DNA from 3 places in the Salinimonas sediminis genome. Region 2 is predicted to be linked to each of the others. Evidence: predicted binding sites of a transcription regulator. Region 2 holds the regulator's gene; each other region holds the start of a gene.

Evidence for each region. Region 2 encodes MetJ, which represses methionine synthesis genes. Its sites were predicted from a motif close to TAGACGTCTAGACGTCTA; they were not measured.
Region 1: the regulator MetJ is predicted to act here: its motif matches at 1,129-1,146, upstream of thrA (bifunctional aspartate kinase/homoserine dehydrogenase I).
Region 3: the regulator MetJ is predicted to act here: its motif matches at 4,455-4,472, upstream of metA (homoserine O-acetyltransferase MetA).

The regions. Positions count from the first base shown of each region.
Region 1 covers NZ_CP031769.1:3,383,936-3,390,117, forward strand. The annotation lists gene thrA (bifunctional aspartate kinase/homoserine dehydrogenase I) at 1-940, opposite strand, end outside; gene D0Y50_RS14915 (FKBP-type peptidyl-prolyl cis-trans isomerase) at 2,167-2,508, shown strand; gene D0Y50_RS14920 (hypothetical protein) at 3,027-3,947, shown strand; gene D0Y50_RS14925 (SDR family oxidoreductase) at 4,133-5,008, shown strand; gene D0Y50_RS14930 (SDR family oxidoreductase) at 5,038-5,712, shown strand; gene aceK (bifunctional isocitrate dehydrogenase kinase/phosphatase) at 6,137-6,182, shown strand, end outside.
Region 2 covers NZ_CP031769.1:3,911,569-3,917,750, reverse strand. The annotation lists gene metF (methylenetetrahydrofolate reductase) at 66-953, opposite strand; gene metJ (met regulon transcriptional regulator MetJ) at 1,104-1,424, shown strand; gene D0Y50_RS17210 (malic enzyme-like NAD(P)-binding protein) at 1,489-2,733, opposite strand; gene rpmE (50S ribosomal protein L31) at 3,157-3,369, opposite strand; gene priA (primosomal protein N') at 3,578-5,758, shown strand; gene D0Y50_RS17190 (SPOR domain-containing protein) at 5,900-6,182, shown strand, end outside.
Region 3 covers NZ_CP031769.1:1,080,296-1,086,477, forward strand. The annotation lists gene istB (IS21-like element helper ATPase IstB) at 1-443, shown strand, start outside; partial or broken gene D0Y50_RS20085 (GDCCVxC domain-containing (seleno)protein) at 474-617, shown strand; gene D0Y50_RS04915 (ISNCY family transposase) at 650-2,167, opposite strand; gene D0Y50_RS04920 (IS481 family transposase) at 2,420-3,460, shown strand; gene D0Y50_RS04925 (hypothetical protein) at 3,524-4,141, shown strand; gene metA (homoserine O-acetyltransferase MetA) at 4,536-5,474, shown strand; gene D0Y50_RS04935 (homocysteine S-methyltransferase family protein) at 5,478-6,182, shown strand, end outside.

The sequences.
Region 1 (6,182 bases), 530 kb from region 2:
CATCTAGTTGGGAAATACCTTTTACCGAGGTCCAGGTTTCGCTGGCTTCATTAGATATTAAGGTACCCGGTGCGGCTGGGTTTAGCGTATTACGGATAAGGCAGGGAATATGGTGCTGAGCAATAGGTCCGATGGTTTTAGGATGCAATACCTTGGCGCCAAAGTACGATAATTCCATGGCCTCCTGATAGGTTAGCTTATCCAGTAAAACGGCCCCTTCAACCTGATTCGGATCCGCGTTGTACACGCCATCTACATCCGTCCAGATTTCGCAGGCTTTAGCCCCGATACAGGCAGCAAGAATAGCGGCTGAATAATCTGAACCATTGCGCCCGAGGGTAACTTTCTCGCCTACTTCGTTAGCGGCTACGAAACCAGGCATGACCAAAAAGACACTACCATCGGCAACAATATCGCTGAAGTTCGCTTTGCTTAATGCCACATCGGCAATACTATCAAGATAATCTCCCTGAGCCCGCACGTATTCCACCGGATCGATTATCTGGTTGGTAATACCTTTGGCACTTAAGATACCGCTAAACAAAGTGACACTAATGTATTCGCCAATACTGAGTAAGCCAGCTGTTACTGAGTCGGGAGCACAACCCAGTAGACGAATGCCATCAAGCTGCTTTTTAAGGCTGGCCAGCTGGTTATCAATAAATGCTACCACCGCGTCGTAGTCGAAGCCCGATAATATATCGTTAAGCTGGGCAGCAATGCCGGTGACCAGCGTTTCGAGTTTTTCAAATAGTGGTAGAAAATCCTGATCTGCTGCGGCCTGTTCACATAACAGGGAGAGTGCGTTAGTCACTCCTTTGGGGGCAGAGAGCACCACGGCAGCGCCGTCGGTTTGGTGGGTGGAAATGCTAATCTCGGTCACACGCAGGTATCGCTGTGCATCGGCCAGAGAAGATCCACCAAACTTTAACACTTTCATTTGTTGCTCCTTATTGATTGGGTTAACTACATCAATTTTTGCAGCTTTAAGTTAAAAAAAAACCCGCTCTCGGTGAGGGCGGGTTTTTTGGTATTTGCGTCTAACATGCACTAACCAGCAACCGCCCTCAAAGAGGTGGTAATCATAATCATGCCGGTGGTGCTTGTTATTGTTTTCATGGGTTCAATTTGCCGTATAGACGTCTATATGTCAACCGCCTTTGTGTAAATTTTAGCAAACAGTGTGATCATGTCCATTCTGGATGGGCATTTTACCGTTTGCGGGAAATCCTTTAGATTCATGGAATTAGTAGGTGTACGCGATCTCGGCAGGCTTTTATTTTCACGGTTTCGCTGAATTCAGAGGTAAAAATACGCTAAAAATATTCCCGCTGAAGTAGCTTAACGTTTTGAAAGTTAATATGTTTATTCGAAAGGGCAGCAACCTCAAATTGTGCGCCCAAACGGGCTTACGATGCCCCACAACATTCGGTCACACAAGGCGTCAAACTTAAGTAGCCAGGTACTGCTGCCTGGTTTTTACTAAGGTATGGTGGGGCAACTATTCTAAAGCTGCTGCAGTTTTTTCTGAATCGGTATACTCGGGGAATGTTTAGCTCGCAACCGCAACATTAATATAAAGAGTATTGTTTAATAGATGCCATGTTGTAGCGAAGTCAGCTGGCATAAACCAGATTGCGAGCGACCCTGGCCTTGCCATTACACACCGTACTTTTATGTGGGTTAAGCATCCTGTGAGCTGGCTTTTTTGCGCTGAAGCGTTGCTGGCCCAGATAGCCCGATAAAGAACCCGCAACCGAAACCTAAGCACAGGTGCAAAACCACTACGGTTTGCTTACACGTAAACTGTAGGAGGGGGAAATAACTCTAACATATTTAGCCAGTCCAACCAGATCATGGCTTTAGCCAAATAGGATCTTTAGCCAAATGAGGCTAGCACCTTGGTTATTGCTTTGCTCCTTCCGTCAATGAACCATGAAGGCTGGCCTTTTTGCCCCATCAGCTATCGCTGTCGTAGTGCCAGAAAGCCCCCACTACCTAAGCCTGTCTGTGAGCCGTTGGTAAACGCCCGTACCGGCACCGAGTCCTGGCTGGCTAGCGGTAATTCGGGTTACACTTAATCTTTTTCACTTTTGGCTTCCATGCTCTGTGTTATTCAACACAACATGGGGTGCTGCCGATAAGCTTTTTCACAGGATAAGCCCTATGAGTACAACAGTAAAAATTGAAGATATAACCATTGGTACCGGTAAAGCTGCCGAAAAAAGTGCGTTAATTACCGCGCACTATCGCGGCTTTTTAGAAGATGGTAGTGAGTTTGATTCATCGTATGCTAAAGGCCAGCCATTTCAAACGGTGCTATCAAAGAATAAAGTGATACAAGGCTGGTTTATTGGCCTGCAGGGAATGAAAACCGGGGGGAAACGAAAACTATGGGTGCCCGCTGAACTGGCTTATGGCGACCGGCAGATTGGCGAGATGATCCCAGCGAACAGTAACCTGCTATTTGAAATAGAGCTACTTGAAGTTCTCACTCGCGACGACTAAACCTACGCCACCCAGCTAACGATATGCTCGACGCGTTATGATATACCCTATGGGCGGCACTGGGCGCCGACTACTGGGCTGATTGAAAACCTATTACCATATAGCCGCTAAATTAGTTTCGGTGTTTTCGCGCGTCGCCAACCAAGCCTTTCTTTCTTCCGCCCGAAATGCCTTAACATATAGGCTGCCTATGCTTACACACCCGTTGAGCTTTGTTTCGGCCAGTCATCGGGATGAATTTATTTTGTATTGCCGCCAGTGCTGTCATCTTACACATTTGGTATAAGCCAGGCTAAGTAGCAGACCGTTACATTGTACTTTTTTAACGACTATTCCAAAGTGAGCTCTACGCTATTTTACCGGCGCCACCAAAACCTATGTTGGTCATAATCTAACGTACACGTGCGGTGCGTTCACGCCGATCAGCGTCGCGGCCATGAGCAAAGCATAAGTTGTCTCCAGGATAGGCCCGTTATGGTTTATACTGCTGTTTTGCGATAAACAATCCAGGGTGTCTTATGTGCGGTTTGTGTATTGAGCCGGTCAGCTTCAAGGCATGGCAGCAAGGGCAATTCGACATTACACGGCTTGAAAATGAGCCAATGTTTGACACATTGCTTCATGCTCATGCCATGACCGAATTAACCACAACTGCCGATGGCGGGCTGGCCTATGTAGCACGTCATGCCCCCGATGCAGCTTTAGCCCCCTGGCTGCTGTTGCAAGCACAGCAACATTTCCCGCTTAGCGCATTCCAGCACCAATGGTTGAACAAGTCATTCCCGCGCCAACTCGCAGAAGAACAGGCGAGCGCCTTGTATCAAGCCCTATCGGCAGACTTTCCCCTTGTTCACGCCTGGCTAACCCATCATCCGGCCACTATACTCTGTGATCATTCTACGCCCAGCAACGCATTGCTGGATGAATGTGAGGCATTTATCTCTACCCTATGTGGTGGGTTTTGGTATGAGTACAGCCCTCCCCACCCCGATAATTATTTTCCGGCCATGCAACTTACCAACGCTCACCAATATTCGGCGGGCGAGGCCTTTGAGCAGCTACCATTATCTCTGTTTGTGGTCACCGACTTGCTGCTAACGCACCGCCCTACCTGCGCTGTGTTTCAATTTGTGGCGACCATGGAATTTGCAGCCAGTTTCGAGTCGTATGTGTTAGCCTGGCGGCGTCGAGTGGCTTATCATTTGCTATGTTCCCTGGACATAACCCACTCTTCTACCTTGCTTAGTGCTATGGACATGTCTGTGCTTTACTATTTAGCATTGCGGTTTTCCTCCACTGAGGCCAATCAGTATGAACGCCAGGCAACCCTTTATACTGCTATAGTCAATGCAATAAAACACGCTGGTGAAAATGATAGCCTGGATAAAAACGCCGTCCTTGCCAGCCTAAGCTTACCTCCCGTGCAGGACAAGCGCTGACTGCCTGATTAAGCCCGTTACATCCCTCTGTTTGCGGTGAGTGCTTTTCACCTCCCGGCTTCCCCCTGTCCTAACCGGCCAAACGTTCTTATCAGCAATTTTTTGTCCTCTCTCTGCCATCTCTGGCAAAGCTGGAATAGCCCATGCATTTTGCTAAGCACATGGTAACTAAGAGGACTCATCACATGGCTGATAATAACTACCCAACCCCGCCGTTTTCACCCCAACAAACCGGTGAGCTACCAGGACAGGAACACAGCATGGACCCGCGCCCGGTCTTTGCTGGTGAGCATTACAAAGCGGCCGGTAAACTTGAAAATAAAGTTGCGCTGATAACCGGTGGCGATTCCGGAATAGGCCGCTCGGTGGCTGTACTCTTTGCTCGCGAAGGCGCAAAAATTACAATTACCTACTTACCCGAAGAAGAGCAGGATGCCCGCGAGACGGTTGAATATATCGAACAATTAGGCGGCCAGGCACAAATGCTATCGTGCGATGTAACCCGCGCGGAAAGTTGTGAAAATGTTGTGCAGGAAACCCTTAATAAGTTTGGTCAACTGGATATTCTGGTTAACAACGCTGCCTTTCAGAACCACGTCAGCGACATTGAGTCACTAACCTTTGAGCAGTGGGATAAAACGTTTCAAACCAACATTTATGGTTATTTCAGAATGGTTAAAGCCAGCCTGAGCCATTTAAAAGAGGGGGCGACAATAATTAATACCGGTTCGATTACCGGCCTTGAAGGCTCATCAGGTTTATTGGATTACTCGTCAACAAAAGGCGCGATTCATGCGTTTACCAAAACGCTCGCCCAAGACATGGTAGAGCGTGGCATTCGGGTTAATTGCGTAGCCCCAGGGCCGGTGTGGACGCCTTTAAATCCGGCAGAACGCAGCCGCGAAAGTACCAAACAGTTCGGTAGTAAAACGCCTTATGGCCGCCCTGCCCAGCCAGAGGAAATCGCCCCAACGTATGTTTATCTGGCCTCAAATGCGGATTCTGGCTATCTCACCGGCCAGGTGATCACTCTATTAGGCGGTGACACCCGCGCAGGCTAATTTTTAACATAATTATAAGGTAACCTATAATGAGCAAAACTGTACTGATCACCGGTGCCTCCAGCGGCATCGGCAAAGCCACCGCTCAAGCGCTGGTAAAAGCCGGGCATAAAGTAGCCCTGACCGCCCGCAGCGACGATAAACTTACAAAGTTAGTAGACGAGCTGGGTAGCGATAATGCTGTGGCATTCGTGGCAGATGCCACCAGCTATACTGAACAGCAACAAGTGGTTAAACAAACACTGGAACACTATGGCCACATTGATGCGGTATTTGCCAATGCCGGCAAGGGAGTATCGCAAGCGGGTACGGAAAACGGCGACCCACAAGAGTGGGACCAGTTAATTGACATTAATATCAAAGCACTTTTATGGACTGCACAGCTTACCCTGCCCCATTTACGCAGCTCCGAGGGGCATTTTATTCTGACCAGCTCTGCGGCAGGTCGTCGTCCTATTGAAGGGTCTATTTACGGGGCATCAAAATGGTTTGCCTACGGTTTTGGCCAGAATCTGGCCGAAGAAATGAAACAGTGGGGTGGCCGCTGCACCACCATATGTCCTGGTGTGGTAAATACTCCTTTCTTTGAAGAAGACAAAGCTGACAAACTGCAGCCGCAGGATGTTGCCGATGCCGTGGTTTTTGCGATTGACGCGAATCAGCGCAATAGCGTACGCGAAATTTATTTAATGCCCACCCATTAGGCGAAGAAGCAGTGCAGGCACTCTCCTGCACTGCCCTTTCTCGCACCCGCTCTCGCCTGCATTATGCTGTGGTTACTATGGCCTTATTGCGCTGGCATACCGCATAGGTACTCTCAAGTCCTCACATACTTCGCCCTTGCTTTACCCTTAGCGCCAGGCGGCTTTATCGCCCCCAGACAACCCGCGCTTACGCTATAGGCTTGTTTGCTATGCGCAGGGTAAATGATTACGTCGCCATTGGATGCTGGCCTGCGATAGCCCGTTACACTAGGCAACAGCATGGCAGCGCGCTACAGTGAAGTATAAAGCGGATAACCAGACAATTGCGCTGGGTGTATTAAATCACGATGGAAAGCCTGAATGGGCGGGATTATACATCTAAAGGCTATCTGCTATCGCCCTACTATTACTGGTATAAGAAGGAATCAACGTGAGCGAACAAGACCTGGCCGGGCGTATTGCCTATCGGA
Region 2 (6,182 bases):
CCCGCGGCTGATGGTTAGCGGTATAAACAGGGCCCGTAGTGCCCTGGGTTAGCAAACGGGGGCGCTTAACCGTTACCGCGTACGCCAAGCATGTGACAAATAGCATAACTAAGCTCACTACGGTTAAGCGTATAGAAGTGAAAATGTTTTACGCCTTCTTTAGCCAGTACCTTAACCTGTTCCATGGCAATGCTGGCACCCAGTAGATTACGGGTGGTCTGATCGTCTTTATCCAGCCCATCAAACATTTTGTGCATCCAGCCTGGTACATGCACATTAGTGAAGCCGGCAAATTTCAGCAGGGTTTGGTAGTTAGTGACCGGTAAAATGCCCGGCACCAGATCAATATCAATACCCGCCGCCGCCGTGCGATCACGAAAGCGTAAAAATGTACTGGTATCAAAGAAAAACTGGCTGATGGCTTCTGATGCACCGGCTTCAGCCTTGCGCTTGAGATTGAGTAAATCCGACTGGGCGTTTGCCGCCTCCGGATGCTTTTCCGGGTAGGCCGCGACCGAAATATCAAAGTCAGCCACATCTTTTAATAACGCTACCAGGTCAGAGGCATACATATCGGTTTTATCTACCCCGGCTGGAAGATCCCCGCGTAGCGCTACAATACGGCGTATTCCTGAGTTCCAGTAATCCTCCGCAATTTGTTGCAACTCTGCTTTACTGGCATCTACACACGTCAGATGCGGCGCCGCGGCAATACCAGTCTGCTGATTAATGCGTTTAACCACATCATGAGTCCGATCTCGCTCGCCGCTGTTGGCTCCGTAGGTCACCGACATGTAAGAAGGTTTTAGCGGCGCAAGGCGCTCTACAGATTTCCACAGCGTCTGTTCCATTTTCTCCGAGTTGGGCGGAAAAAATTCAAAAGACACGTCAATATCACGTAGTTCAGATAAAGACTGATTAAGGGCATCAATGCCCTGGGCGTAGGAAACCATGAAAATACTCATATATATGGACGTTTAGACGTCTAAACTAAATAATATATGTCTAGACGTCAAGCGGTTTACACTGCTCAATTGACCTTTTCTGCACATTGTTTAGAATTTCAGCCCATAACATAATAAAGAGTAGTCTGAGAGCTCCTAATGGCAAAATGGAACGGAAAGTATATTCACCCCTACGCGGAACATGGGAAAAAGAGCGAGCAGGTTAAAAAAGTAACGGTTTCAATACCGATTAATGTGCTTAAAGAATTAACTGATGAGCGCACCCGTAGGCAAATTAACAATTTACGCCACGCGACTAATTCAGAATTATTGTGCGAAGCCTTTTTGCATGCGTTTACCGGGCAACCTTTGCCCAACGATGATGATTTGCGCAAAGATAACCCCAACCGGGTTCCGGCTGAGGCACGACGAATGATGGAAGAAATGGGTATCGACCCGACCAGCGAAAATGACGCCTGATAACCACTAAAAAGGCCCGGATAGGGCCTTTTTTAATAGTCGGTGAAATTTGTTCCTGGTAAATTTATTCCTGGTAATGGGAGGGCAGTTCAGTTAGCCGTGACACTCCCGAGGCAATGGCTGCTTTGGCTACTGCCGTCGCAATACGCGAGCACAACCGCGGATCCATTGGTTTCGGAATAATATAGTCTTTACCAAAGGTTAACGCGGCACAATTACTGGCTTTTAAAACTTCATCTGGCACAGGCTCTTTGGTAATCCCTCGAATTGCTTCAACCGCCGCTACCTTCATTTCATCATTAATGGCACTGGCGCGCACGTCCAGAGCCCCACGAAAGATAAAGGGAAAACACAGTACGTTATTAACCTGGTTAGGGTAATCAGAGCGCCCCGTGGCCATAATCAGGTCGCTACGAACCTCAAGTGCCAGCTCGGGTTTAATTTCCGGGTCAGGGTTGGAACAAGCAAAAACCACCGGGTTGGGCGCCATCAAGGCCAGTGCTTCCGGCGGTAACAAATCAGGGCCAGAGACCCCAACAAAAATGTCGGCCCCTTCCATCACATCTTCCAGCGTGCGCTTATCGGTATTATTGGCAAACAATTTTTTATGTTCGGTCAGGTCGTCACGCCGAGTGTGAATCACGCCTTTGCGATCCAGCATATAAATACGCTCACGCTGAGCGCCGCATTTTATCAATAGCTCCATACAGGCTACCGCGGCGGCCCCGGCACCCAGACATACAATAGTTGACTCTTCAATGTCTTTGCCCTGAATCTCCAACGCGTTGAGCATACCGGCGGCGGTCACAATAGCTGTACCGTGCTGATCGTCATGGAACACGGGAATTTTGCAGCGCTTAATCAGCTCCTGTTCTATCTCAAAGCATTCAGGCGCTTTGATATCTTCCAGGTTAATGCCCCCGAACGTATCCGCAATATTGGCCACCGTATTGATAAATTCTTCGGTGGTACGGTGTTTCACTTCTATATCGATAGCATCCAGGCCAGCGAAGCGTTTAAACAATAAGGCTTTACCTTCCATCACCGGTTTTGATGCCAGTGGTCCTAAATTTCCCAGCCCGAGGATAGCCGTACCATTACTGATAACCGCGACGGTATTGCCTTTGCCTGTATACAAATACGCATTTTCAGGGTCGTTCGCGATTTCGCGCACTGGCTCGGCGACGCCAGGACTATAGGCCAAGGCCAGGTCGTCTACGGTTTCGGCGGGTTTTGAAAGCTCTATTCTGATTTTTCCCGGCGTAGGTTTAGCATGATAATCGAGCGCACGTTGTCTGAAATCTGACATTTCGTGTATGTCCTTTTCTTGGTAGGGAGTTGTACCGCAGACAGTCCTGCCCGGTCTGTCCATACATCTGTCGTACAGGTACATTGCCTGTCTTGGTCTTAATTGCCATCTTTTCCACCACTGTAGCACAGCCGTATTGACCGAACATATCAGATGACGTGGTGCTTACCAATCTAGATGATCTTGCCGCAGCAGACCATTGGCAGGGGCGAATAATCTCTATTCATTTTACTTATAGAATAGAACCAACCGGGGATTTTGAGAAAACAGAGAGGGTGGCGAAAGATAACCAGGGACAGGGGCAGGGACTAAGTGACCCTGCGGCGATGAGGGGGAAACGCCATAAAATGCTGTAATACTTAGCGCACAGGGCGCATAAAAAAAGCGCCAGAAAGGCGCTTTTTTTTGTTTCTGTGGTCAGGCTTACTTTTTGCCCAGCGCACCGAAACGTTTTTTGAAGCGATCAACACGACCACCAGTATCAACGTTACGCTGCTTACCAGTGTAGAAAGGGTGACAGTTTGAACATACGTCCAAGTTCAGGTCCTTACCTACAGTAGAGCGAACTTTGATTTCATTACCACAAGAACAGGTTGCAGTAATTTCTGAATAGTTAGGATGGATATCTTGTTTCATGGGTTACCTCATAATAAGGCCGTATCGCTATTCAGCCCGCAGCTAAACACCATACGTTACTTAAATAATAACAAAGTCAAACCTGACCTTGCCGTAAAGAGCCGCGCATATTAATGTATGCCGCAACAGTATTCAAGTAGCAGGCAGAAATAATTGTGCAAAAAGCGACCATTGGCAGCCTGCCCGGTATAGTTTATCTCTGCGTATTATGACAAGTGTCTATATTGATGTGGCCGTGCCCGTGCCGCTGCGTCAAACATTTACCTATACACACGACTCGCCGTTGCCTGCCGGGGTAAGAGTAAGTGTACCGTTTGGCAATCGCAAACTGATAGGCGTGGTGGTAGGCATGTTGACCGAGGTCGCCGACACCAGCCGGTTAAAAGCGGTAGCCGCGGTATTGGATGAGCAGCCGGTGCTGGATGCTACCCAATTATCCCTTAGCCGCTGGTTATGGCAGTATTATCACCATGCGCCTGGTGAGGTAATGCATACCGTATTACCGGTTAAATTACGCAAAGGTGATAGCGCTACACCAGCCCCGCAAACCTGGTACCGGGTCACGGCTACCGGGGCCGCCACCGCAGCCGATACGTTGTCCAGAGCCCCGCGCCAGGCTGCCTGTTTACAAATGCTGCAAGCCGAACCTGCCAGCCAGGCTAGTATAAAAGCGCAATTTTCAATGGCGGTAATTAAGGCGTTGAGCGAACGCGCGTTGATTGAAGCGTATGAAGCCGCGGCCCCCGTCAATGACAATGCCTGGCTGAGCCAATTTAAGGTAGGCGAGAAGCCGCGGCCGGATTCCCAGCAGGCAGTAGCAATTGCTGCTATTCACCAGCAAGCTGGAAAATTTGCGCCATTCTTGCTTGAAGGAGTAACGGGTAGCGGAAAAACCGAAGTTTATCTACAGGCTATTGAAGATGTGCTGGCGGCGGGGCAACAGGTTCTCATATTGGTGCCAGAAATAGGGCTGACGCCCCAGACCGTGGCCCGCTTCACCCGCCGTTTTGGGATCGAGGTAGCCGTGCTACATTCTCAAATAACCGATGCCGCGCGTCTCCAGGTATGGCATCAAGCCCGACATGGCGAAATCGGCATTGTTATTGGTACCCGCTCGGCCATTTTTACGCCGCTCAAGCGGCCGGGGATGATTATTGTAGATGAAGAACATGATGAGTCCTTCAAACAGCAGGATGGACTGCGCTACCACGCCCGCGATTTAGCAGTAATGCGCGCCAGTACGGAACACATACCGTTAGTATTAGGCAGTGCGACCCCCTCGTTGGAGACCTTAAACAATGCGCTAAGCCAGCGTTACCAACATTTACAATTGACCCAGCGGGCGGCTGGCGCGGTGGCCACTATGCAACACTTGCTGGATGTCCGGGACCAACCTATGCGGTTTGGCTTGGCAGAAGGGACATTAACCCTGATGCGCCAGCACTTAAGCCAGGGTAATCAGGTTCTGGTATTTGTTAACCGGCGGGGCTACGCGCCAGCGCTGTTGTGCCATCACTGCGGGCATACTGAAACCTGTCGTCGGTGTGAACGGCCCTACACGGTCCATTGTGCCCAGCAACGGCTGCAATGCCATCATTGTGGTGCAACCCGGCCTATGCCCACGCGTTGTGAACAGTGCGCCAGCACTGAGCTGGTTACCGCGGGCATTGGTACAGAGCAGTTAGAACAAGGGCTGGCGCAATTGTTTCCAGCGTCTGCCCAGGTACGCATTGATAGCGATTCAATCCGCGGCAAAGACAAGTTACAAACCATCCTGGATGATATTAATAAGCAAGCGTTCCAGTTGCTTATTGGTACTCAAATCCTATCTAAAGGACACCATTTTCCACATGTAACACTGGTGGTCGTCGTCGATTGCGACGGCGCATTGTTTAGTGGTGATTACCGGGCTCCGGAAAAGCTCGCGCAGTTGGTGACCCAGTTAGCGGGCCGTGCCGGGCGTGCTTCAAAACCCGGTGAAATGTGGTTACAAACACACAACCCGCAACATCCGTTGCTTCAGGATCTGGTTAATAATGGGTATGCTCACTTCGCACGCCATGCATTGCTGGAACGGAAAATGGCTCAATTACCGCCATTTTGCGCGCAGGTAATTATTCGGGCAGAAGCGATGGAGGGTGATGTGGCGTGGCGGTTTTTAACCGACTCCCAGCAGCGACTGGCCCACCAGCATGTTACCTTGATTGGGCCGATGCCCAGCTTAATTGAGAAGCGGCAAGGGCGCTTCCGTTTTATGCTGGTATTACAATCATCGCGGCGTAAAGTACTGCACGAACATTTGCGCCTGAGTTTGCCAGTTATAACCGCCTTGCCCGATGCCGCAAAAGTAAGATGGTCAGTAGATGTCGATCCAACAGATTTTAGTTAGCGGCTTTATTCGGTTATGATAGCCGCGCCATTAAACGGCTAATTTACAGGCAGCATTTTGGTTCAGTTTTAGGTTACACTTGAGCCTGGATATGCGCAATTTGCTGCAATTGATTTAACAGAGGGATATGAGTGCCGCTTTATGGCTCAACGTGATTATGTTTCTCGCGGCCGTGGTTCCCAAGGTCCGAAGAAGAAAAACAATAAACAACCTGCCCGTCAGACCCGCCAAAAGAAATCTCCTGGCCCGGCTAAATCGACCCGGCTGGTGGCCGGTGTGGTGGCGTTTTTGGTGGTGGGATTTATCTGGTTTCTGTGGTCTATCAAAGACAATGCACAGGACAATATAGATGGACCAGTAGCCCCGCCGGTGTCAGTTAAAAAAGAAGATGCTTTACCTGAAATGCCGGAAGAGGAGTGGGAAT
Region 3 (6,182 bases), 1.6 Mb from region 2:
CTGGCCCTTGCGGATGCGGCAAAACCTACCTGGCCTGCGCGGTAGCTCACACTGCCTGCATGAAAGGTTATAGCGTCCGGTACTACCGCTTATCCAGACTGATGCTCGAACTGAGCCAGGCAAAAGCCGATGGCACTTACAGCAAAATGCTACAACAGCTGGCCAAAATAGACATCCTCATCCTGGATGACTGGGGCCTGGAGCCACTTAAAGCGGCTCAGCGCAACGACCTGATGGAAATCATGGACGACAGAAACAACCACAGCTCAACCATTATCATCAGTCAACTACCCACCGACCAATGGTATCAATCCATCGGTGACAACACCCTGGCTGATGCCATCCTCGACCGTCTGATGCACAACGCACACCGGATGAAACTAAAAGGAGAATCAATGCGAAAAACACGCTCTGAGTTGACTGATGGTGAACACTTAGCGTAAAAATGGGCTTCGCCCAATGCGGGAGATCTTAGGTGTTCACGATGTACCAGAATCCGTGTTCACGTTCGGCAGAATACGCAGCTAAAGCCTTTGAGCGGCGACTGCTGCGTTTACTGCTCATATGGAACAGTGAAATGCCCTCCAATTCAAGAGGGCAACAGTTGTTGTAATTAAAAAGTAGTCAGTTGAACAACTGGCTATTTTCATTATGATTCATGCAAAGCTTGGGACCTAACAACCCTCAATGCAGTTGTATTCATATCATTCCTTAACCACATACTGCGCACGCCATTTGGGCTAACTTCAATCCCTAACGCTTTGGTTAGCTTCAATGCAACTTTCTGCTGCCCAAGGTGGGGATGTTCAAGAGAGAACTCGATTACCGCTTTCTCGATCTCCATATCGACACAGTTTTTATGCCTTATGTTAGGCGTTTCTTGTCGTTTTAAGGCATTAGGCCCGCCTTGCTCGACCAGTCTTAAGTGACGATATATCGTGTCTCGTGACACGCCACTTTGGCGCGATGCTTTGGAGACGTTGCCGAGCTTCTCGACCAAGGCGAGCACCTCTAATTTCTTTTGGATCTCTAAATCTTCACTTGCTAATTTGCTAGGCTCATTGACTTCGGATACAGCAAGTTTTCTTCCCGCGAAGTGAGCGGTAAACCCTTTTTTACTCGTATTCCTTATCTCGATTTTCTGATTGGCAATGGAGTGCTTGAGCGGTGAATCTATTAGGTAGAACTTGTTGCCATAACTGAAGGTATGGTCGTTACGTATTTTACGATGGTCTTTAATGACGCAGATATCATCAAGGTTGATGTGTTTCGACAGAGGCGTAAATTCAGGCGCTTGTTTCGATTTTACTTGGATTTTGGCTTGCCAGAACTGAGGAATAAACACATGTTTTAGGTAGGCATTGGCTGCCATAATATCACTGATATTGTTCAACCTAAGCTCGGGAACAAGACGGTCTTGGAAGGTATCGAATGCTCGCTCAATACGCCCTTTGCCTTGTGGTGAATTGGCAAAGATGATTTCAATGCCTAGCTCTTCGCAAGCCCTCTGCATTTGTGAGAAGTTGCAGCGTTTAGGGCCGCCGTAGATACCGGCTCTATCGACATAAAGCGTTTTAAACACGCCTTTCGCTTCAATACACTCTCGCATCACTTTCAAACAGCCAACCGTTGTCTCTGAGGGAAAGAACTCGGCGTAGACTTCACTGGTCGCATCATCAATCATGGCAATTAAACAATGTTTTTTATTCCCGAACCAGCGATGTGGGCTGCCATCCATTTGCATCATTAAGCCCGGTGCTACCATACGCTCTCTACGTTTACGTACATTGCTACGTCTGCGCTTAGCTCGTTTAACATGATGAATATCATGCGCCCAACCTCTCAGGGTTTCGCGCTTCACAACAATGTTTTCGTTTTCGGCCAACTGTTCAGCCAAATGCAACAAGTTCAAATCGAAATACTTATCTTTAATCAAAGCCTGCACTGCTTCCTTAATTGATACCGGCGTTTTGTTGGGTGGGGCTTTACCGCTGTTGCCATGAATAGCGAATTGAATACCGACTTGCTGATATCGTTTTACATAGCGCTCAATGGAGCGACGAGACTTGCTGAGTAACTTAGCAGCATTGGCAATTGTTATTCTGCCTTCAACAACCTTAGCAATAATATCAACACTGAGTTGAGCTTTTGAATCCATCACAATCATCCTCAACATGCCTTCTAGTATTCAAAAAACAAAACACTAACAGGCACATAAAAAAATGACCGACAAATTCCCTTGGTAATTAGCGATTACGACAGAATCGCTTGGTAATTAAGATACGACAAAGTCGCTTGGTGTTAACAGCTTTAGATGAATTAGTCTCGACTTAATCTGACACTTCTTCTTGAAAAGATGAGAGTTACCCGTTTTGATAAAGGTGTCGAATCTTTAATCAAAACAAAATAGGTAACTCTCATGTTGCATACTAGCAATCCAATCATCAAACACAAAGCAGGACTGTTAAATCTGGCTGAAGAGCTGGGCAATGTATCGAAGGCCTGCAAAGTGATGGGCGTGTCTCGTGACACGTTTTATCGGTATCAGGAGTTGGTTGAAGAAGGCGGTGTTGATTCGCTGATTAACCGTTCAAGACGCACACCTAATCTCAAGAACAGGGTCGATGAGCAGACCGAACAAGCTGTCATAGCTCACGCCATTGAGTTTCCCGCTCACGGTCAAGCCAGAACAAGTAATGAGCTGCGTAAAGCAGGCGTGTTCGTTTCAGGCAGCGGTGTTCGCTCGATATGGCTCAGACATAATCTGGAAAACTTCAAAAAGCGACTTGCCGCACTGGAAGCCAAAGTTGAAAGCGAAGGCATCATTTTGACCGATGAGCAGGTTGCCGCGCTTGAGAAGAAAAAGCAGGATGATGAGGCCTGCGGTGAGATTGAAACACACCATCCCGGCTATCTAGGCTCGCAAGATACCTTCTACGTCGGCAACCTCAAAGGTGTCGGCCGCATTTACCAGCAAACCTTCGTTGATACCTACAGTAAAATTGCGTTCGCCAAGCTCTACACGACCAAAACGCCAATCACCTCGGCCGACATCCTCAACGACAGAGTGTTGCCGTTCTTTGAGGCTCAGGAGCTGCCCATGCTGCGGATTCTGACAGACAGGGGCACAGAATATTGTGGCAAAGTGGAACAGCATGATTATCAGCTCTACTTAGCCATCAACGATATCGACCACACAAAAACCAAGGCGCGACATCCGCAAACCAATGGGATCTGTGAGCGATTCCACAAAACCATCCTGAATGAATTCTATCAGGTCACCTTCCGCAAAAAGCTCTATGACTCGCTGGAAGCATTACAGAAAGATCTGGACGAGTGGCTGGAATACTACAACAATGGAAGGACTCATCAGGGCAAAATGTGCTGCGGCAGAACGCCAATGGAAACATTAACCGATGGGAAGCAGATTTGGGCTGAGAAGAACTTAGCTCAAAGCTAATCTGACACTGGCACCGTGAAACGGGTAACTGTCAGATCAGGTCTGAGCTAGTACACTTTAGATTTGAAAGAAGATCCGACTCTACTAGTGGCACCTCATGCATTGCGTGAAGGGTTTATCTACTTGCTAGATGGCACAATGAATGGTCGACTAAAACAAAAGTTTTACACTACCCCAAAAATGAAAAACGAGTGGTGGGGCAAAGCCAGCGAAGGGCACACCTTCAATTCCGAAGTAGTTGATTTGCTGAGGGCACAGGGTTGGACTGTCGAAGAGGGAATTGGAATCCCGAAAATTATCAACAAGCCAACACCTATCAACTTTGGAGATATAGACGCTCTGGCTTGGAGAGAAGGTTCCAACGACCTCCTCGTCATTGAGTGCAAAGACTTGTCTTTTGCTCGAAATTACTCGGAAGCGGCCGCGCTCTTATCCACATTTCAGGGGCAAACTGATGAAAAAGGAAAACGAGACAAGCTTCGCTTGCATTTAGACCGTGTTGAGTTTGCAAGAGAAAACATCGTTTCGTTTAGGGACTTTACTGGTCGTAAGCAAGGTGAGGTAACTTCTTGTATCGTTTTTAGCGGTATTGTCCCTATGCAATTTGCACAAATTGATGCTCTTCAAGGCACGCTTGTTGGCTCGGTGGACGAAATACTAGAATCAATAGGGAAAAGTTAGGTTTCCCAGAGATTCTTACTGACAAAGTTCTGTTCTTACCAAAAATAAGACCTAGACAATAATATCGTTGAATGTCCGGATATTGTCTGTAGCGGACCACTAAGACTCAATTGAAGAAGGTCTGCTTAGCGCCCACAACAGATCTTCAATGATGATAGCCTGATTACAGTGTCATACACTCGTGACTGCATATAGAAGGGTGTTACTAAGTGTCTTAATGATAAGGCTTGCAGTCCGGTCTCTCAGTTGCCACCCATCTCTAATCTAACGCTCTTGTGCCTATAACAGAAAGCATCCGCTAAATAATTTCATTTAGACGTCTAGACGTAAAGATGTTGACCATCGGGTATGCATCAGACAAAATAGGCTCACTACCGTCAGCCTTGGAGCCATTATGCCGATTCGAATTCCCGAGCAACTCCCCGCCCAGGATGTCCTGCTAGGTGAGAATATCTTCACCATGGATAGCATGCGTGCAGCGAACCAGGACATTCGTCCGCTGGCCGTCGGTATACTGAATTTAATGCCGAATAAAATAGAGACCGAAGTTCAGCTGTTGCGATTGCTCTCCAACACGCCATTGCAGATTGATGTAGATTTAATCCGCATCGATAACCAGGCCCCGAAAAATACGCCGCAGTCGCATATGGACTCGTTTTATCATGACTTTTCCAGTATTGCTTCCAAGCGTTACGATGGACTGATAGTGACCGGCGCCCCCTTAGCGCATTTGGAATACAGTGAAGTAAAATACTGGGATACCATGGCGAAAATTCTTGACTGGTCGGAACGTCATGTCCAGTCAACCCTGTATTTGTGTTGGGCCGCGCATGCTGCCATGTATCACTTTTATCAGGTGGAACGGGTGCTGCGCCAGGAAAAAATATCGGGTGTGTTTGAACATGAAGTATTAGACCCGCACAACGAACTGATGCGCGGTTTTGACCCGTATTTTTATGCGCCGCACTCGCGCTATGGGCACATTACGGTGGATGAGTACAACCAGGTGCCGGGGTTAAGTGTTATTGCACGTTCAGCCGACGCCGGCGCCTATATCGTGTCATCCCAGGACAAGCGCAAAGTATTTGTTACCGGACATCCGGAATACGATCCTGAAACGCTTAACGACGAATATTGTCGGGATGTTGAGTCAGGACAAGCGCCACAAGTTCCGGTTAACTATTATCCTGATGATAATCCGGCGAAAAATCCGTTAGTGCGCTGGCGCTCGCATGGTAGCCTGCTGTTTACTAACTGGCTAAACTATTGTGTTTATCAAAATACGCCGTACGACTTAAATTTGCTCGCTAACGGCGCAAGCCCCAAGAGGTAATACGTGAATTCCACCCGCACTCAACAGCTGTACGAGATTGCTAAACAGCGTATCTTAATTCTTGATGGTGCCATGGGCACCATGATTCAGGAGCACAAGCTTGAAGAAGCTGATTACCGTGGTGATGCTTATGCTAATTGGCATTGCGATGTAAAAGGAAATAACGATTTACTGGCGGTTACGCAACCGGATCTTATTTTTGATATTCACTGTGCCTACCTTGAGGCGGGCGCCGATATTATAGAAACCAATACATTCAACGCCACTACCATTGCAATGGCAGATTACGATATGCAAGCCCATTCGCGCCAGATTAATCTTGACGCGGCACGGCTCGCCAAACGCGCTGCTGATCTTTACACGGCTAAAACACCTGATAAACCGCGCTATGTAGCCGGTGTGTTAGGGCCCACTAACCGAACAGCTTCTATATCGCCGGATGTTAACGATCCGGGAAAACGTAATGTCACGTTTGACCAGCTGGTCGAAGCCTACATCGAGTCGTGCGAAGCGCTAATTGAAGGCGGTTCGGATATTATTCTTATCGAAACTATTTTTGATACGCTAAACGCGAAAGCGGCAGTATTTGCAGTGGAAACGGTATTTGATAAGCAAGGCTACACTCTACCAGTAATGGTATCCGGCACCATCACCGATGCCTCGGGGCGCACGTTGTCTGGCCAGACCGCCGAAGCCTTTTACTATTCG